DNA from 3 places in the Paenibacillus sp. NPDC058174 genome. Region 3 is predicted to be linked to each of the others. Evidence: riboswitches for the same ligand, from Rfam matches in the RefSeq annotation. Region 3 holds a riboswitch; each other region holds the start of a gene.

Region 1 (6,970 bases), on a different contig from region 3:
GCCAAGATCGGCGTAATGTCATTGATCGCAATGAATTTCGAGAAAGCAAACGCGCCTCCGATGCTGATCGCCACGCCAAAAATAGCGGTAAGCAGCGGCAGGCCTGCTGCAACGACAGAGCCAAGTGTAATAATGAGTACAACGGCTGCGACGAGAAGCCCGATTACTTCTGTGGAGCCGATGGCAGGTGTGCTTTTCAGCGAATCACTAGGTATTGCAGTAATGCCCGAATTGTTCTGTTCGGCTGCCATCGCAGCGTCGATTACGGCGTCCGGAACGGATTTGGGCAGCGATGCCTGTTGAACGGTAAATTGGAACTGGAACAGGGCGAGACTGCCGTCCGATGAGAGCAAGACGCCTGGTACAGGCATGCCATTTACCATCAATGGGCCATAAGGAGGCATCTCAGCCGGGGTTGCCTGATTCGTGTCTGCACCTTGAGCCGTTTGCGGGGCCGAGGCGCCCATCTGGCTAGGATCAGAACCTGCTGCAAGACCAGCTTCCGCTGCTAATTTGGCAGGATTAATGACATATTCTACATTATAAACGTCTTCAATTGCTTTTTGGATTAATGCTAATCGTTCCGGTGTATCCAGACGTTCTCCTTTAGGAACAGTAAATGCAATACTGGCTTGTCCGCCCGAAGCCTCTGGAAGCTCTTTCGTTAGCTGATCTAGCACCTTTTGCGATTCTGTGCCGGCAATTTTCATTTCAGAGCTGGAATGTATGCCGTTGACTCCAATCAGGGTACCTACAATTCCTAGAATGACGACCCATGCGATAAGAAATTGCCATGGCTTGGCGTATGCGGATTTTCCCAACTTGTACAAAAATGTTGACATGTAATGTGTTCTCTCCTTTGTATCATGCTGACTGGCAGGGCATATGAATGATGTTAAAACCCGTTGCGTAAATATTCGAACATCGCGTTCAAGTATTGCTCGAATGGAATCGCATCGGTTGGTTCAGCTTCGTTCTCTCCGGGGAGCAGCACATTCAGACTGCCATCGAGGATGGGCACAAACGCGCCGTAAACCGCTCCAGCTAGCAGATGAGTATATCCGGCCTTATAGCGTCCTCGAGTGAAAGGCTCAAGTGCTTCTTGCGCGGATATTTGCAAGCGTCGGAATACTCCCAGAATGTAAGGTTCAAGCGTCGGATGCTGCTTCGACAGTGAGACGAACTGACGCAATTTAAGCAGAAACTCCGCGGTGAACTGCATCTTCATTAAGCTGTACAGCAGATCAAGCGGTGTTGCATCTTGCGGCATGCTTTTAATTAATTTGTCATATTCGTCTACACTCGTATAAGGGACTGCAACGGCAGCAACCGCTTCTTCTTTACAGGAAAAGTAGTTGGCGAACGTCCGTCGAGAATAACCGGCCTGCTGCACGACATCGTCGACAACGAAGCCATCCAAACCTTTTTCAAGCGCGAGCTCGAAGGCAGCTTCGGCTAAGGCAGAGGCCGTGGCTTCTTTTTTCTTGTCACGCAAGGTTTGTTTAGCAATCAAATGACTATACCTCCTTATTGAATTCGTATATTATTATGATTGCCCAAAATGCAAACATGCACAATGGGCAAGTTTTTCGAAATTGTGAACTTTGGGATGAAACAACATCCGTAGACTGGTGTCTAGATAGCCGAGGATGAATGGTTTGCGAAAGCAAATGATAGCGTGTTAGCGAACCAGCTTCGCTATTTAATGCCGGAAATTTCCTTCATACATACAAATCAAGCGTAAAATGCCGTTATTTTGATGGATAAGGGTAAAAGTTTCTCTATTGAGAAAATGATATCCGCTATAGCGAAACTGAGTGCGTAATTGTCTTTCTCAAAAAAGAACAGCTAAATCTGATTCAGATTCAGCTGTTCTTTATGCGTTTTTGGTCTTTGAAGGTGGGGGGCGAGCGGAGCGGTTCGAGTTCATGCTGACTTTTTGAAGATTCTATCCATCATTGGAGTCGCGGAGCGACAAAAAGGCTGGAATCAAGAACGGCAGCATGAACCGAAACGCGCAGCGAGCCCTTGCCTTGCTTTGCCTTGCCGAGCCGAAGTCTTAAATCGAATTATAATTGTACTCCATAAGCGTTGCCGTTAACTGCGCTCTGTCCGCTCCCAATAATCGCCCTACAACGTACAACGACATATCGATTCCTGCGGACACTCCCGCTGATAGAATGATTTTGCCGTTATCGACGTAACGCTTATCCGCTATAATAACTGCCGATGCCGGAGCTGCAGCTTTCAATTCTTCGAGAGCCCGATGATGTGTTGTGATGTTCAGGTCTTCGAGCAGGCCTGTTTTTGCAAGAATAAGTGCACCCGTACATACAGATAGGACAAGCTCCGCGGTCGCTGCAGTTTGGGCGATCCAATCAGTCAGCGCTGAATTGTTCATTTCCGTTCTAGCGCCCGGACCGCCAGGGACGATAATCAGATCGGGAGGCGGACAATTGTGAATGGTGTAAGCAGGGTTTATGCTTAACCCGCCTAATACAGTTACGGGGCCTTCATCCGGTGCGACCGTATAGATTTGAAAGTCTTTTCCGCCGCCGCTGCTTGTCAGAAACACTTCAAAGGGGCCTGTAAAATCAAGCGCTTCAATCTGGTTGAATACGACAATCGCTACTTTTCTTGCGAGGCATACCTGATCCATTCAACATCTCTCCTTTGGAATGAAAAAAAAGCATTTGGCCGCAATCGACCAAATACCTTTTGCCCAGGCGTACGGCTGTATGGCCTGTGTGCTTCCCCGTGGTTATCCACGTTTACGCCAGTCACACCCAGGTGTTGCTTAATCATTTTATATCAAAAGTTACATAAAAAGGCAACGGGTAATGGCAGATAGAGAATATGGCTTGCTCCTGTTAAAATAGATACAGCTCAAGATGATTACGATTAGAATGGGGAAGCAGCAATGGCCGAGACGAAAACAAATGCGATGCGGATGCTCGACAAGTCCAAAGTGCCGTACAGCATCATGACCTATGACAATGAAGATGGACAAATACATGGCGCAGCTGTCGCCGAAAAAATCGGAAAACCGCCGGAGATTGTATTTAAAACGTTAGTTGCCCATCAAGGGCCGAGCCTCTTCGTGTTTGTCATTCCTGTCGCAGAGGAGCTGGATCTGAAGCTGGCGGCTAAAGCGGCTGGGGTGAAAAAAATTGAGATGCTTCCGGTAAAGGATCTGCTAAAGTGGACCGGTTATGTACGCGGGGGATGCTCGCCAATCGGAATGAAAAAGCTTTATCCTACCTTTATTGATAGTGGAGCAGAATCATTAGCCCATATGTTAGTGAGCGCCGGAAAGATCGGCTTCCAGATGGAGCTCGCGCCGAAACAGCTTGCCGAGCAAGTATCGGCTGTATTCGTTCCGCTCATTAAGGCGGGTACTGCATGAACGCAAAGCGCAACGTAACGATTGGATTGCTGGCACATGTCGATGCGGGGAAAACAACTTTTGCAGAGCAGCTGCTCTATCATACAAACAGTATTCGAAGCCGAGGGCGTGTCGATCACCAGGACGCCTTTCTCGATAGCCACGAGTTGGAGAAAGCCCGCGGCATTACGATATTTGCCGACCAGGCGGTGATGAGCCGCGGCAATACGGATTATTATTTAATTGATACCCCTGGCCATGCCGATTTTTCTGCCGAGATGGAGCGGGCGCTTCAAGTAATGGATTATGCAGTCATTATTGTCAGTGCAGCCGAAGGGATCGAGGGACATACCGAGACGGTGTGGCAGCTGCTGCAAAGCCATCGCATTCCGGTATTTTTCTTCATTAACAAAATCGATCGAAGCGGAGCTGACGGGGATGCCGTTCTGGAACAAATTCGAGAACAACTGACGAAGGATGCCGTGGAGATGAGCGGCAGCTTGTCGGAAAACGTTCAGGATTCGCTTATTTCATTTGCGGCAGAGCGGGATGATGAGCTGCTCGAGGCTTATCTGGAAGGAAACGTGGAGCCAGCTAAAGTGATGGCCTCGCTTCGTCAATTGATGAAGCAAAGACTCCTTTTCCCCGTGATGCGGGGATCGGCGTTAATGGATATCGGCATTGCCGATTTTCTGAGCAATTTGGAGCTGCTGGCTGAAACGGATTATGACGATTCGGCTCCACTCGCCGCCAGAGTATATAAGATTGGACATGATCAGCAGGGTACGCGTTTAACCTATATGAAGGCGCTCCATGGCAAGGTGTCGGTACGGGAGGATATTCGTTACATCGATCGAAATGGAGAGGTCAGACAGGAGAAAATAACAGCGATCCGGACTTTTAACGGCAGCAAGTCTGCACTTGTTAATGAGGCAGCTGCCGGGCAATTATTTGCCGTGACGGGGATAACTTCACTAGCTGCTGGAGACGTTGTGGGGGAGGGGATGGAACGGTCCCATTACGAGCTTGTACCCGCGCTTCAGTCCAAGGTGCTTTTCGCTGCTTCGATTCCGCTCAAGGAAGTGCTGCGATGCTTTAAGCTGCTGGACGAGGAGGATCCTTCGCTTGGCGTCAGATGGGACGAGCCGCTTCAGGAGCTTCATGTTCATGTGATGGGTGTTATTCAGCTGGAGGTGCTGGAGCATGTTGTGAAGGAGCGGTTCCAGCTTGCCGTAGCCTTCGGCGAACCTGAAATTTTGTATAAGGAAACCGTTGGCGGAACGACGATAGGCGCCGGCCACTTCGAGCCGCTTGGGCATTATGCGGAGGTTCATTTGCGGATAGAGGCGGGGGAGCGGGATAGCGGAGTAGAATTCAGGAATGAATGCCATGTCGAAGATCTGAGCATCGGTTATCAGAACCTGATCGGCCAGCATGTAACGGAAAAGGAGCATCGCGGGCTGCTGACAGGATCGCCGCTTACCGATGTTGTCGTTACTTTGCTCTCCGGCCGTGCGCATAACAAGCATACTTCAGGGGGCGATTTCCGCGAGGCAACGCTAAGAGCGCTTAGACAAGGGCTGGAGAAGGGGGATAATATTTTGCTCGAGCCCTACTATGCCTATCGTATAAAAGTCGATATTGAGCATGTCGGCAGAGTCATGTCCGATATTCAAACCGCCCACGGCAGCATTGAGCCGCCGGAAATTTTAGCTGACACTGCGATTTTCACGGGTTCGGTCCCGATTGCTTCCTTTATGAACTATGGCGCAGAGCTGGCCTCCTATACGAAAGGTAGAGGCGTTTTGACGCTAAAGCCTGACGGCTATAAGCCATGCTTCCAGACTGAGAAAATAATTGCAGAGCGGAATTATGATAAAAACGCCGACCCTGCCTATACGTCAATGTCGATTTTTTGCGCGAAAGGGAAAGGCTTCAGTGTCGCTTGGGAAGACGCGGATTCTTATATGCATATTGAATTGAACAAGTAGATGGCTAGAGCTAATATTGATGATATCTATTATAATGATAGAAACGATCATATAGACCTATGATGAGTTGCTGATTACAATGGAATGAACATTTAGAGGCGACAAAGGGGGGATGGGCTCATGGAGTTTAGGCAGCTCGAATATTTTAAATTGCTGTGCGAGGAATTGCATTTTACGAGAACGGCGGAGAAGCTGGGCATTACACAGCCGACATTAAGTCATCAGATTAAAGCGCTGGAGGATGATATCGGCGTTCCGCTTTTTGACCGGATCGGCAAAAGGATTGCCGTCACCGAAGCGGGCAGCATTCTCTATAAACAATGCAGCAATGTTTTTGGGCTGCTCCAAGGCGCGCGGGAAGAAATATCAGAGCTGCAGCGGATGGAGCGGGGCTCGCTGTCGATCGGCGCGCTTCCGGGCGAGCTTAACCATCTGGCCTCTTCGCTGCTCGTCCAGTTTCACCGCAGCTATCCCGGTATTCGCATCAAGCTGCATAGTATCGAAGACAGCGTAGAGCGAATTCTTGCCAATGAGCTGGATTTGGCTATTACGATTTTGCCGCAAGAGGACGATAGATTGAGGAAACAGACACTTTACCACGAAAACTTTTACTTTGTATGCAGGTCCGATCATCCGCTTGCTTCACAGGAGTCGTTGAACCTCACGGACATTCAGAAGCAGCCAATCGTTATGTTTCCAGAGACGCATCATTGCCGCCAACTGATTGACGGCGTGAGCGTATCCGCCGGTCTTCTGATGGAGCCCTTAATTGAAACGGCCTCTATCGAGTCATTATTTAACTTGATTCGTTCGGGGACAGGCTCCTCCATCTTGTCCAAGACGTTAATCGAAATGCAAAACGATCCCGAGCTGAAGGCGATTCCGATCGATCACCCAAGCCTGCGCCGGGAAGTCGGCATTATTACTCATAAAGACAAGTACATTGGTAAGGCTGCAAAAGGGTTCATCGAGCTGCTGACGGACTACGTGTGCGGGCTGAAGTCTGCTTCCCCGGTCTGATTCTGGTGGGACTGCAGATTTTGGTTAGATTTAGCTTAAGCCTAAGTTTAAGTCCCCCAGAGGGACTTACTCCATGTATAGTGGAGTATTCGGCGTGAGTTAAGACCCTGGTAGGGTCTTACACTGAACGAAACTGGCGAAAGCGCGGTAGAATACTAGCTGGTTAAAGAGGTTAAGACCCTAGCAGGGTCTTATACCGTGGAAAATGGGTCTCTGAAAGCGAGTTAAGACCCTGGTAGGGTCTTACACTGGACGAAAATGACGAAAGCGCGGTAGAATACTAGCTGGTTAGTAAGGTTAAGACCCTGAAAGGGTCTTATTCCATGTAAAATGGAGTATTGGGCGTGCGTTAAGACCCTGGTAGGGTCTTACACTAGACGAAATTAGCGAAAGCGCGGTAGAATACTAGCTGGTTAAAGAGGTTAAGACCCTAGCAGGGTCTTATACCGTGGAAATTGGGTCTCTGAAAGCGAGTTAAGACCCTGAAAGGGTCTTACACTAGATGAAATTAGCGAAAGCGCGGTAGAATACAGGCTGATTAAAGAGGTTAAGACCCTAGCAGGGTCTTATTCCA
Region 2 (6,970 bases), on a different contig from region 3:
ACGATAACGAGCCGTTAACGTCGAAAAGTTCACTGCAGCGGAATTTGATTTCCATATAGAGAAAAAAGTTCACTTAAAACCGCAGAAACCTGCATTTTGCTCGATTCCGGCCAGTAATTAAAGAAAAAAGTTCAGTTAAATAGCGAAGTTAGTTTAAAAGAATCCGAACAAGAGAAGCCGTGGCATTAGCAGTAGGTTGAGCATCCGTGCTGCTCCTTCCAAACTTACTGCACCGTGAAAAACAGCTGCAGCCATCATCCACTTTTCTCTAAAGTTCATCCGTCTCAAAAACTTAAAAACTAACCAAGTCCTCGGCTATCCGCCCTCGAATCTGCCTTCCTTTTTCCGTGCCCCCAGTCAGCCGCATCAACACGTTCATACGTTCCAGCGACCGGAGCGCCTCCGTTCTCAGGGCATGGCTCAGCTCGCCCATAATCTTAATCCCGCCCAGCGCCGAAGCTACGATTACGCGATCGTTCAGCAGCAGAAGCTCCGCGTTGCTCATCCGGTCCAGCTTTGGTCCCTCCAGCAGCTTTTTCACAAAAGCTTCATCGCTTCGATGCGCCGGGACATACAGCATGTCCCAGTCCCTCTCGATCAGCAAATGCGGAAATATCGCCGTCATATCTGCGTTATCTCCCCCCGCCCCGCCCTCTTGCTGCTGAACAAACGTCTCCAATGCCCGAAGCGCTGCCAGACTTTCCTTCGTGCCAAACGGAGCGGTCTCGTCGTCCGCCATATAATAAACTGACTGAGTGAAATGTTCTCTAAAACGAGGGTGCGAGGTTCGGGCCTGCAGCCCTTCAATAGGATCGTCATAGTAATACCCGCAGCGATCAAATGACGGGTCTGCCCAGTAGCCTTTTTTCAGCTTTTGCGCAATGATCCGTTCCGCTTGGCGCAAGCATTCCTCCTCGCTCCTGAACCTCTTATCCAGCATTCTGCCGTTCGTGTTGATCCGTCCAAAATGAACGGTATACACCGGGCCGTTGCACGAAATGCGCCAAAATTTATTCGACCGCCCGCTTTGAAATATAAATGCGCGTTTCATTGCAGCCTCCCCCTGACAGCCCTATCTATCTGCGTAAAAAAAGGCCATCCCCTCAGCTTGCCGGGAACAGCCCTTCGCTTGTTTAGTTCGAATCCTTCTTGGCGCTTGCAGGAGCGCCTTCGCCGCCTTCATCCGCCTTCTTGCCGGCTGCGCCAGGCTTGGCATTTTTGCTGAACACGCGCTTCGCGCTTTTCGCTTTTGCTGCTTTATCCCAACGGCTCCAGCCTTTTTTACCCGTTCCTTGCCCGATGCCGCTTTTCTTTTTTCCTTTGGTCAATCGTTACAGCTCCTCGTCTATCGCAATCTACTAAGGAGTATTGTACCAATAGGTGGCGAACAATAGCAATGATTCCGGCAGAATCCTTGACTCCATAGCTTCCTTTTCCGGTATCCATTTGGTAAAATAAATCCAATATCACCGCATGCGACTGGCGAGAATCGAGTGGAATGAACCACGAGGAAGCATGCGGCTGCACCGTGCCGTTCGCCTGGGGGAAAGTATTTGCGGGTGCTCGTTTTTGACGAGCGCTCCGCGGATACTTTTTTTGCATTTTATCCCACACAAGGAGGAACAAACAATGGCCTTAATAATGAAAGCGAAGGAAGCGGCGGAGCTCGTCTACGCCGGAATCACTGCACAAGTGGAAGGATGGAAGCAACGAGGAATTCCCCCCTGCATCGCAACGCTGCTGGTGGAGGGCGATCCCGCTTCCGCCTACTACGCGGAGGCCAAACGCAAGCTTGCCGACCGTCTCGGCATTGCATTCCAGCTCCACGCCTTCCCTGCCGGTGCAAGCGAAAAAGTACTGCTGGAACAAATCAGCCTGCTCAATGCAGACGCCAACGTTCACGGCATTATGCTGGAGCTTCCTTTGCCCAAGGGGATATCAGCCCGTACTGTCGAGAATGCAATCTCCCCCGCAAAAGACATCGATGGCGTAACGCCAGCCAATAAGCTTGCCGTAGTCACAGGTGAGGATGGCTTATATCCCGCTACGCCGCAAGCCTGCATCCGGCTGCTCAAGCATTACGGCTACTCCCTATCGGGGAAAAATGTAACGCTTGTCGGCAGAGGCCAGACAGTTGGCCTGCCGTTGTTCCATATGCTGCAGCGGGAACAGGCTACTGTGACCGTCTGCCACTCCCGCACACCGGACATCGCCTCGCATCTGCAGCATGCCGAGATTGCGTTCGTCGCCGTCGGCCGGCCAAACATCGTTAGCAAAGAGATGGTGCATGAGGGTTTGGCCGTCATCGATGCGGGAATAAATGAACGGGCAGACGGTAAAATCACCGGTGACGCAGCAAGCGATATCGGAGATATTGCGGCCGCTGTTTCTCCTGTGCCCGGAGGCGTCGGTACGCTGACAACTGCCGTTCTGTTCGAAAATCTCATGAAAGCACTCGCTGCGCAACAAAGGGAGGTTCAACCGCAATGACTCAAATAAACTGGGAGCATTCCATCCGTGACTTTGTTCAGCAATCGTCCAGCGCCAGCCCTACGCCAGGCGGAGGCAGCGTAGCCGCCCTCGCCGCAGCGCTTGGCGCCGCCATGACCTCCATGACGTGCAATCTGACGCAAGGCGAGAAGTATGCCAGCATCCAGCCGCTAGTAACCGAGACATTGGCGAAAATGCAGCATTTCATCGGGCAATGCGAGGCGCTGCTCGCCGCCGACATCGCTTCCTTCGATACGTATATGCACGCGATTAAACTGCCCGCCGGGACGGAGGAGGAGAAAACGCTGCGCAAGCAGGCTATCCAGCTAGCCGCCATCAAAGCAATTGATGTGCCTCTGGAATTGATGAAGGCATGCAAAAACGGCCTCGAAAGTACCAACAGTATCGCTGATGCCGCCAACAAAAATGTCATCTCCGACCTGGGCATCGGAGCCATCATGATGAAAGCGGCAGCCGAATCCGCCTTGCTGACCGTTCAAATCAATCTGAACAGCTTAAAGGATGCCGAGCTGAACCGCCAATACAGCGATAAAGCAAACCGGCTCATGGAGGAGATCGGTACGCTCCACGCACAAACAATAAAGATCGTTCGGATGCGCATTGCGGGCAGTTAGTTGTTGTGCATGCAAGACGCGGCAATAGCGCAGTGACAACCATCGATAGATGCAGAAAATATGCCACTGGCGGCGGTGACGACCACTGCTGTGCGCGCAAGACGTGTCATTAGCAGCCTGCTTTGTTCAGTCTGAGCAAGGAGCTTCGGCGGACGGAAGACGTTCCATGGGTTGTTCGCCCATCTATCGGTCAGCCTATCGAACTCTTTTAAAAAGCTGATCTATGAAGTATGCAATTTCGAAGAATCCGATCAAATAAAGGTCTAGTTAGCAGCACCTTAAGCCTCCCTACCGCCAACAAAATGCAAAAGCACATTTCATTTTCCACTATTTAGTCAAAAAACGACTTCAAAATGTAAAAGTGCAGGCTAGGTGCCGCATAATCGCTCAAATCAACCCAATCGAGCAAATCAAAATGTACTTTTACATTTTGAAGCGCAAATGCAGCCTTTTTCCCCATAACAGCATGCACTTTTGCATTTTGAGCTCCCTAAGTGCTTCCAGCAGCCCCTTCCTCCACGCCCGAACACAGCCCCAACATTGACAGTGCAAATTGGGATATGGTATATAAAAGAAAGAATTAGCACTCGAACGCTATGAGTGCTAAACTAAATCGAAAGCTTCCCCAAATCGAAAGGAGCTCCTTCATGTCAAAGAAACAGTTTCAAGCCGAGTCCAAACGACTGCTCGAGATGATGATCAACTCCATTTATACGCAAAAGGAAATTTTTCTGCGCGAACTCATTTCCAACGCAAGCGACGCCATCGATAAAATATACTATAAAGCGCTCACTGACGATCAGCTGAACTTCGACCGTGACAGCTATTTTGTGAAAATTACAGCTGACAAAGCGAACCGGACACTGACGATTTCCGATACAGGTATCGGTATGACCGAAGAGGATCTGGAGAACAACCTCGGCATTATCGCAAAAAGCGGCTCTCTCGCATTCAAGAAGGAGAACGAAGCGAAGGACGGCCATAACATTATCGGCCAGTTTGGCGTAGGCTTCTACTCCGCCTTTATGATTGCTGATGAAGTGACGGTTGTCAGCAAGGCGCTCGGCAGCGAGCAAGCCTTCAAATGGGAGTCCACTGGTGCAGACGGCTACACGATCGTACCTGCCGAGAAAGCAGCTATCGGTACCGACATTACGCTGAAAATTAAAGAAAACACCGAAGACGACCAATACGATGAGTATTTGGACGAGTACCGCCTGAAATCGATTATTAAGAAATATTCGGACTTCATCCGCTACCCGATCAAGATGGACATCACTAGCTCCCGTCCGAAGGAAGGCGAAGAGAACGAATTCGAGAGCTTTACCGAAGAACAGACGGTCAACAGCATGGTTCCGATCTGGCGCAAAAACAAATCCGAGCTGAGGCCGGAGGATTATGACAACTTCTACTTCGAGAAGCGCTACGGCTTCGACAAGCCAATTAAGCATATCCATATCAGTGCAGACGGCGCAGTCGTCTACAATGCGATTTTGTACATTCCAGAAAGCACTCCGTTTGACTACTATACGAAAGAATACGAGAAAGGCCTGGAGCTGTATTCGAACGGCGTCCTCATTATGGACAAATGCTCAGACCTGCTCCCGGATTACTTCGGCTTCGTCAAAGGGATGGTCGACTCGGAAAACCTGTCGCTCAACATTTCCCGTGAGCTGCTGCAGCATGACCGCCAGCTTCAGCTGATCGCGAAAAACATTAAAAACAAAATTAAAGGCCAACTGCAAAGCTTGCTCAAGGACGAGCGGGACAAATACGAGAAGTTCTACGAGTCGTTCGGCCGCCAGCTGAAATACGGCGTATACAGCGATTACGGCGCAAACAAAGATACGCTGCAGGATCTGCTGCTGTTCTACTCCTCGAAGGAGAAGAAGCTCGTCACGCTGGACGAATACATCTCCCGGATGCCGGAAGACCAGAAGTTCATTTACTACGCTGCAGGCGAATCCATCGCTCGCATCGAGAAGCTTCCGCAAACGGAAATTGTATCGGACAAAGGTTATGAAATTCTGTACTTCACGGACGATATCGACGAGTTTGCGGTGAAAATGATCGCAAGCTACAAGGAGAAGGAATTCAAATCGGTATCCAGCGGCGATCTTGGCATCGAGCCAGATGCGGACGACAAGGACAGCAATGCCGAGGAGAACGAGAACCAGGATCTGTTCGCGCATATGGCTGGACTGCTGTCGGGCAAGGTGACGAAGGTCAAAGCTTCGAAACGTTTGAAGTCTCACCCGGTCTGCTTGTCCACTGAGGGTGAAGTGACGATCGAGATGGAGAAAATTTTGAAGGCGATGCCGAACAATCAAGACATTAAAGCCGAGAAGGTTCTTGAGATCAACGTCAACCATCCGGTTTACGCTTCATTGAAAGCCGCTTATGAGCAGGATAAAACGAAGGTCGATCTGTATACGAGCCTGCTGTACAATCAAGCGCTTCTTATCGAAGGCCTGCCGGTACAAGATCCGGTTGAATTCACAAACGATATTTGCAAAATCATGGTATAAGGCTGCGCCTGCCATGATCAATGCGCAAGGAACGGCTGAACATTCAGCCGTTCTTTTTTTGCTCATATACCGTTGCAAATGGCGATATGTAAAAAAAACGCCGGCAACCTTAAGCAGGTGACCGGCGTTGCCTTATTAGCCTTTCGGCATTTTGCTCTCATCCATGTACAACAGGTTCCAGCGGTGACCGTCGAGGTCGGCAAATGCTGCGCCGTACATCCAGCCGTCCGTTTCACTCGGCCTGCCAAAGATGCTTCCTCCGGCAGCCTCTGCCTTTTGAATAAAGGCATCTACTTCTTCTCTGCTGTTGGCGCCAATGGAAAATATCACCTCTGCGCTATGAGAAGTATCTGCGGTTTTTGCACCTGTAAATTTCTCAAATACCGCAGCCGGGAACAACAGAATCGTTGTTTGGCCAATGGCAAGCTTGGCCCTCTCGCCGCCAACGCTATCCGCATGAAATCCAATCTCATTGAAAAAGGCCGTTGACCTCTGAACATCTTTGACCGGCAGGTTAATCCAAATTTCCTGTGACATGGCTGCAGCCTCCTGAAAATTATATATTTCCAACCACTTCTACTATACTCTACTTCTGGCAGCAGAAGCGAACCCCGAAATCATATAAAGGTGAGTAGCGTTGCCTTTATTTCAACAATTCCTCGTCCTCATCTTCGTACCATGGATTTAAGTGCACAAGCACTTCCTCGACGTCATCATGCTGCTCCATAATCGTCGCTTTTATTTTTTTCGAGACGTCATGGCCCTCCTGAATATTCAAGTCCGCAGGGACGCCGACACGCACGTCGATAATGATGTAGTGGCCGTGCTCCCTTGCACGGATACGGTCAATGCGCTTTACCTCCGGCACCGAAACGACAAGGCTTTCATACAGATCCAATTTCTCTTGCTCCACCATTTTATCCATAAGGATATCAATCGCTTCTTTCCCCATATGGTAAGCAAGCTTCAGAATAAAGTAAGCGACGATAATTCCGGCGATGGGATCACCGTAGCTGAGGAAAGCGATGTGAAAATGATCACCGACGAGGGCAGCTCCGACACCAACAACCGCTGCGATGGATGCATAGACATCGGCCAGATGGTCATAAGCCGTAGCGATTAAGCTTTTATTATTCATCTGTTTGCCCAGACGCATGCAATATACATACAGCCATTGCTTCCACACAAGCGACAGCACAGCCGCGCCGAGCGCTAAATAGCTCGCTTGTACAGCAGGATGGAAGAAGGATTCAACGGAATGATAAGCGATATAAAAGGCCGCAATGATCATAATAACGGCAACGATTGCGGAGCCGA
Region 3 (6,970 bases):
GCAGCAGCTGATGGGCTGGCTGAAAGGCTTGTTCTCTTAATGCAGCTGGCAATTTGCCTTGATTATTTGAAATTTTCCCACGCTTTATTAGACGGAATATCGCTTAATCCAAGGAAACTATCAGCGGGTGTAGAGAGTGGCGCCAGCGGCAGTGGTACGTTAATGAGAGTAACTTGGGCTGCTTTAGCATGGTTTAACGTAGGATAACTTGGGGCGGCGGTAAGAGTACGTTAATGTAGTATGATTCGCGGCTGTGGCAATGTGGGGTGGCACAAAAAAGGATAGCTTGCGTTTACAGCAGCGTGCTGTAACATACAGAGGTTCATTCGCGGTTATGGCAGCATGCTTTAACATACACAGGATAATATCGGCTGCTGATAGGGAGAGATTGCACTCTTCCTAAGCTGCAGCGAAGCTGATTCGCTAAATAGAGAAGCAAAGTTCGCTGTGGGCATCTCTTTTCAGGGATGAAATTTACGCAGCGAACTTTTTTTCGTTAACCGTGAACCTAAGTTCATGAGTAGCGAAAAGAGGTTCGCTATTGAAAAAAGTACGCTCTGCTTGCGAGCAAACAACGAAGTCAGCTTCGTTAATTAGCGAAGCGGCTTCGCTGGAGTGTAGTTAGCCAAGCTCAGCAATATAAGTCACGTAAAACTCTTCTCTTGCACGCTTATGGTATAATAGCGGCAAACAGACTATTAACAAGCAGGGATTGAACGATAAAGATGAAGAAGACTAAGGTATGGCAGCTGAAAGGCGAGACGTTGGCAGGACAGCTGACGGAGGCGGCTGAGCTGCTGAAGGCGGGAGAATTGATCGCTTTTCCGACGGAGACGGTATATGGACTTGGGGCAGATGCAAGGAATACACAAGCGGTAGAACAGATATTTGCCGCAAAAGGCAGACCTTCCGATAATCCGCTTATCGTTCATATCGCCAATATCGAACAGCTGAGTGAGTTGGTGCTGCCGTATCCGGAATTGGCAAGCCAGTTGATGGAACAGCTTTGGCCGGGGCCGCTCACAATTGTACTGCCGGTTAAACCTGATGCATTATCGCCGCTTGTTACAGCGGGATTAGCAACGGTTGGCATCCGCATGCCGGATCACGCTGCGGCACTGGAACTCATTGCACAAGCCAATTGTCCGGTTGCAGCTCCCAGCGCCAATCGTTCGGGGAGACCCAGCCCGACAACTGCTGCACATGTGCTGGAGGATCTAAACGGTGCCATCGCAGGCGTTGTAGATGGCGGAGCGACAGGCGTTGGGCTGGAGTCGACCGTTATCGAGCTTGCCGGCGACAATATGATTCGCATTCTGCGGCCAGGCGGCGTTACGCCGGAACAATTAAAGTTAGCTGTGCCTGAAGCGCTTATCGATACGCCGCCGGCTAAGTCCGAAACGGAGGAAGCGCCCCGCTCGCCCGGTATGAAGTATACACATTACGCCCCGGCAGGCGATATGGAGATCGTTCAGGGCGATGCGATTGAGACGGCTGCTTATATCCGGGAAGGTATAGCGGGTGCTAAACGCGACGGCCTGAAAACCGGGGTGCTCGTATTTGCGGAACGGGAAGGTGATTTCGACGCCGATGTCGTGCTCACTTACGGTGGCGGGAAGCATCAATTGGAGCATGCGGCACAACGGCTGTATGCAGCATTAAGACAGTTTGACGCCGAAGGGGTACAGCGCATCTGGGCGGAGGGCTGTGAAGAGCAGGGTATTGGCCTTGCCTTAATGAATAGGCTCGCCAAAGCAGCGGGTAATCAAGTAACCCGATTATAGTTTGGGATGCCCGACCGCTTTTACCAGTGGCTTCTGTATGCTTCTCCACTAAAACCGCTGCTATAAAGCAATTCCGGCACGACAAGAGATGCAGCCTCTGCTCTTTCTTTCTATCTCTTCCCATCATTTTTGCCTATTCATTCGTATGTTTGGCGTCTTGTCCGCATATGTTGGGTAATGAATGGATGCGGACAGGGGGAGAGACTGCGTGAATGAAGCCGTTTTGCACGCTGGACAGTTTGCGACACTGCTTATAATGGCGGTAGCACTGGGGATGGATGCTTTTTCATTGGGTATTGGAATCGGATTGAAAGGCATTCGATTACGCGATATATTGAAGCTAAGCAGCGTCATTGCTCTCTTTCATATTATTATGCCGCTCGGGGGCATGTTTGCCGGGCAATTCGTAAGCGGCTTGTTAGGCCATGTTGCGACTACGGCAGCGGGTATTTTGCTGGTTTTGCTAGGCGGGCATATGATTTATAGCTCGATTAAAGGCGAAGAGGTTAAATCGCTGGATTACCGTTCCGTCACGGGAACCTTTCTATTTGCGCTGAGCGTCAGCATCGATTCTTTTTCCGTTGGCGTGACCCTTGGGATGTTCCAGGCCGATCTGCTGCTCACGATTCTATTGTTCGGTTTTTTCGGCGGATTAATGTCAATAATGGGTCTGATGCTTGGACGGAGAGTGAGCCGCAATCTTGGCGGTTATGGCGAAGCATTTGGCGGAGCGATTTTATTTATTTTCGGAGTTATGTTTATTTTCTGACCATGTTCATGGTCTCTCGAATAGAAAGGGGACAGCAGCATGAAGCGCATCTTATTTGTATGTACGGGCAACACCTGCCGGTCACCGATGGCTGAGGCGATGCTGAAGGATATGGCAGAACGCCAAGGCGTTGCACTTGAGATCCGCTCTGCAGGCGTATCGACCATTGATGGTCTGGCTGTGTCGCGCTATGCTATTGAATCGCTACGGGAGAGGAATATCGAGCATCGCGGCGCATCACGCGCTTTGACTGGCGAGGCTGTAGAATGGGCGGATCTTATCTTAACGATGACCGCTGGCCATAAGAGAGGGCTGCTGCAAGGCTTCCCTGAGGCAGTAGACAAGACGCATACGTTGAAGGAGTACGCGCATCAAGATGATTTGGCGCTGGCAGATATCCAGGAGCTGGAGCGCCTCTATACGGAAATGCACATGAAGCTGGCTCTAGGCCAGCAGCTGAGCATCGAGGAGCGGTCGAGGCTGCTGGAGCTGGAGCGGCGCATTCCGGGTACGGATATCGCCGATCCGTTCGGCGGTACACTGGAGATGTACCGGAGCTGCGCGAACGAAATCGAAGAAGGACTGCGCAAGCTGCTCGGCAAGCTTCAATAATAGTGAAATTGGCAGAAGCTTCAACAACGTCTCTTCCTTTAATTCGGTTACGAATCAGCTCTTATTAACTGAAACAGGGAGCTTATTCATATGGTAAATTTCCGCACTGGAAAAGGATAAAGGATGATTGATTTTCGGATAGGAATCGGCTATGATGAGAATACAAAGACGGTTTCCGATGTAACTGGCGACGGAAGTGGGTAACCACGGTGGAGCATCGGAACATACGGCCGGTCGCCTGGGCAAAGAGCAGCATGCTGAAGAGCATGTCATGCTCTTTTTTCGTCTTTTTCGACGAATTTAGGTATAATAAATCGTGAGATTGAAGCGATAGTGTTATTTTTCGACTTCAAAGGTAAGCAGCTTGACCCTTTCATGATGAAGCTTATCTTTTCTAAGCAAAACGCCAAAGGTTTAAAGGAATGGCCGTTTTGCCCGGTAATCGACGCACATACCTTTAGGAGGAAACCCACTATGAAAATTGCAATCGGCGCGGACCACGGAGGCTACACCCTGAAAGACGTTATCGTCCCTTATCTGGAATCGCTGGGACATGAAATCGAGGATCTCGGCTGCGACTGCAGTCAATCGGTCGATTATCCCGACTATGCGCTTCCTGTTGCAGAACGCGTTGCGAGCGGCCAAGCCGACCGCGGCATCCTGATCTGCGGCACCGGCATCGGAATGTCGATCGCGGCGAATAAAGTCGCTGGCATCCGCTGTGCGCTTGTGCATGATTTGTTCTCTGCCCAAGCGACCCGAGAGCATAATGATACCAATGTGCTCGCGATGGGCGAGCGTGTCATCGGCCCTGGCGTAGCGCAGGAAATCGTCCGAATCTGGCTGGAAACGCCGTTCTCGGGCGGAGAGCGCCATGTCGGCCGTCTGGACAAAGTGAATCAAATCGAAGCCCAATATTCACGCTCCTAACCTATGCAAGAAGGAGACGATCGTCCATGAGCGGGAATGACAAAATAACGAACATTGCATCTGATGTTGAGCAGATCATCCGTGAATTGGCCGAGGCGGGAAGCCTTGCCGCAGGACAGCTGCTTGTCATCGGGACGAGTACGAGCGAGGTGCTGGGCCACCGCATTGGAACCTCCGGAACGGTGGAGACAGCTTCGCAAATTTTTACAGGCGTGGAGGCAGCCCGGCGCGACATCGGCTTCTACCCGGTCTTTCAATGCTGCGAGCATTTGAACCGTGCACTTGTAATTGAACGAGAGGCAGCGGAGAAGTACGGGCTGGAGGAAGTGGCGGCTGTTCCGGTTCCGAAAGCAGGCGGCTCGATGGCGGCCTACGCATACCGTCAGCTTAACGGGGCATGTCTCGTTGAGACGGTAGCCGCACACGCGGGGGTTGATATCGGTGATACGTTCATCGGCATGCATTTACGGCGGGTGGCGGTACCGGTTCGCCCTTCGATTAAGAGCATTGGATCTGCACATGTAACGATGGCTTATGCCCGTCCGAAGCTGATCGGCGGCGCACGCGCCGTTTACTCGGCAGAGCCCGAAGAAAGCGGCCTGGCGGTAGAGCAATCGCCGGGAACCTGCGACTAGCGGCATGAGCCGTTGTCTCTAATTTATATAAACCATTAATTAACTATAGGAGGCATTATTATGGAAAATCTACGTAAGCAAGATCCTGAAGTTTTGAAGGCAATGGGCCTTGAATTGCAGCGTCAACGCGACAACATCGAGCTGATCGCATCTGAGAACATCGTAAGCGAAGCGGTTCTGGAAGCACTGGGATCCGTATTGACGAACAAATATGCAGAAGGCTACCCGGGCAAACGTTTCTACGGCGGCTGCGAGCATGTTGACATCGTTGAAGATATCGCACGCGATCGCGCGAAAGAGATTTTCGGTGCAGAGCACGCCAACGTTCAGCCTCACTCTGGCGCACAAGCGAACATGGCGGTATATCTGGCTGTCCTCAAACCAGGCGACACGGTTCTCGGCATGAACCTGGCACACGGCGGCCACTTGACGCACGGCAGCCCGGTTAACGCTTCCGGTCTGCTGTACAACTTCGTCGCTTATGGCGTTGACGAAGATACGTTCACAATTAACTATGATGAAGTCCGCAAAGCGGCATTCAAGCACCGTCCTCGTCTCATCGTTGCCGGCGCAAGTGCTTACCCGCGTACAATTGATTTCGAAAAATTGGGCAAAATCGCAGAAGACGTAGGCGCTTTGTTCATGGTCGATATGGCCCACATCGCAGGTCTGGTTGCGGCTGGTCTGCATCCAAACCCGGTTCCATATGCGCATTTCGTAACGACAACTACACACAAAACGCTTCGCGGACCTCGCGGCGGATTGATCCTTTGCCGTCAGCCTTGGGCAGCGGCTATCGACAAAGCTGTATTCCCAGGCACACAAGGCGGTCCTCTGATGCACGTTATTGCTGGTAAAGCAGTTGCTTTCGGTGAAGTGCTTCAGCCTTCTTGGAAACAATATGCACAGCAAGTTATCAACAATGCAAAAGTTCTTGCTGACACGCTGATTGGCGAAGGCATCAACATCGTTTCCGGCGGTACGGACAACCACTTGATGCTGATCGACACGCGCGGTCTGAACATTACAGGTAAAGTTGCAGAGCACGTGCTGGACTCCATCGGCATTACAGCTAACAAAAATGCAATTCCATTCGACCCGACTAGCCCGTTTGTAACGAGCGGCATCCGTCTTGGTACGCCGGCTGCGACTTCCCGCGGCATGGATGAGAAGGCGATGAAGACGATCGGCGAAGTTATTGCAATGACGCTGAAAAACCACGAAGATGAAGCGGTTCTGGCTAAAGCTCGCGGTATCGTTCGCGATCTGACTGCTCAATATCCGCTTTACCAAACCATTCAATACTAAGAGCTGCGCTGCAGTCAAAAGGGCGATTCGAGACTTCTCTCGAATCGCCCTTTTTTGCTTTTCCAGCGTATTAACCCCATGCAGTTGCAGCATGCTATACGTACCGTTGAATGCTGGTATTATCAACATCCAGCATTTTCCGCACAATATATGGGAATTGACACGGGTCACTTACTATTGTATATTGGAAGTCGTGTATTAACGATACAATGCAATAATTATATGTGTACCAACATAGAAATGAAATAAAAATCGATTGAAATCGTTTAATTTTCTCGCAATTCAATCGATTACTAATTATTTCTATTGTTAATAATGTAAAATTATTGCAAATATGGAAAGAACATCAGGGGAGGATATTCATGTTGAAGAAGAACAAACATGGCTTTAAACTTGTTTCTTTGCTTCTCGTGCTGGCCATTATTGCAGTTGGCTGTACACCGAAGAATGAAACGGGCAACTCGGGCAATGGCGGCGGCGAAGCTGCTGCAGGAAAGAAAGAATTCCGGATGAACCTGTCTGAACAGCCCCCTACGCTGGATCCTGCACAAGTACAGGACCAAGTATCTGCAACAGTACTTAACGGTATCTACGAAGGCTTGCTGCGCAAAGATGAAAAAGGCAATGACGTTGCCGGCATTGCGAAAGACTGGAAAATTTCCGATGACGGTTTGACCTATACATTCAATCTTCGCGATGATGCGAAATGGAGCAATGGCGATCCGGTGACAGCGAATGATTTCGTATTTGCCTGGAAACGCGTGCTTGACCCGAACCTCAAACCAGCTGCAGCAGCTTATGCTTACCAGCTGTACTACATCAAGAACGCTGAGAAATACAACACGGGCGCTGACGGTGTAACTGCCGACGACGTTGCGGTAAAAGCGGTTGACGAGCACACGCTCGAAGTAACGCTGAACTCCCCGACTCCG

The links. A riboswitch is a leader RNA that binds a small molecule or an ion and turns the genes downstream of it on or off. The one in region 3 is predicted to bind ZMP and ZTP.
Region 1: it holds a riboswitch for ZMP and ZTP, as region 3 does, so the genes downstream of both, ACFVVF_RS05330 (DJ-1/PfpI family protein) here and rpiB (ribose 5-phosphate isomerase B) in region 3, are expected to answer to the same signal.
Region 2: it holds a riboswitch for ZMP and ZTP, as region 3 does, so the genes downstream of both, ACFVVF_RS23165 (bifunctional 5,10-methylenetetrahydrofolate dehydrogenase/5,10-methenyltetrahydrofolate cyclohydrolase) here and rpiB (ribose 5-phosphate isomerase B) in region 3, are expected to answer to the same signal.

The regions. Positions count from the first base shown of each region.
Region 1 is NZ_JBHVUY010000001.1:1,193,398-1,200,367, reverse strand. It holds gene ACFVVF_RS05340 (MMPL family transporter) at 1-821, opposite strand, end outside; gene ACFVVF_RS05335 (TetR/AcrR family transcriptional regulator) at 896-1,513, opposite strand; gene ACFVVF_RS05330 (DJ-1/PfpI family protein) at 2,060-2,659, opposite strand; ZMP/ZTP riboswitch at 2,714-2,794, opposite strand; gene ybaK (Cys-tRNA(Pro) deacylase) at 2,921-3,406, shown strand; gene ACFVVF_RS05320 (GTP-binding protein) at 3,403-5,376, shown strand; gene ACFVVF_RS05315 (LysR family transcriptional regulator) at 5,497-6,396, shown strand.
Region 2 is NZ_JBHVUY010000005.1:280,131-287,100, reverse strand. It holds gene ACFVVF_RS23175 (WGR domain-containing protein) at 293-1,051, opposite strand; gene ACFVVF_RS23170 (DUF3934 family protein) at 1,134-1,328, opposite strand; ZMP/ZTP riboswitch at 1,466-1,552, shown strand; gene ACFVVF_RS23165 (bifunctional 5,10-methylenetetrahydrofolate dehydrogenase/5,10-methenyltetrahydrofolate cyclohydrolase) at 1,630-2,490, shown strand; gene ACFVVF_RS23160 (cyclodeaminase/cyclohydrolase family protein) at 2,487-3,125, shown strand; gene htpG (molecular chaperone HtpG) at 3,773-5,653, shown strand; gene ACFVVF_RS23150 (VOC family protein) at 5,789-6,190, opposite strand; gene ACFVVF_RS23145 (cation diffusion facilitator family transporter) at 6,297-6,970, opposite strand, start outside.
Region 3 is NZ_JBHVUY010000003.1:557,939-564,908, forward strand. It holds gene spoIIR (stage II sporulation protein R) at 1-40, shown strand, start outside; gene ACFVVF_RS18575 (L-threonylcarbamoyladenylate synthase) at 726-1,784, shown strand; gene ACFVVF_RS18580 (manganese efflux pump MntP) at 1,966-2,553, shown strand; gene ACFVVF_RS18585 (low molecular weight protein arginine phosphatase) at 2,593-3,165, shown strand; ZMP/ZTP riboswitch at 3,336-3,416, shown strand; gene rpiB (ribose 5-phosphate isomerase B) at 3,640-4,095, shown strand; gene ACFVVF_RS18595 (TIGR01440 family protein) at 4,122-4,730, shown strand; gene ACFVVF_RS18600 (serine hydroxymethyltransferase) at 4,791-6,038, shown strand; gene ACFVVF_RS18605 (peptide ABC transporter substrate-binding protein) at 6,401-6,970, shown strand, end outside.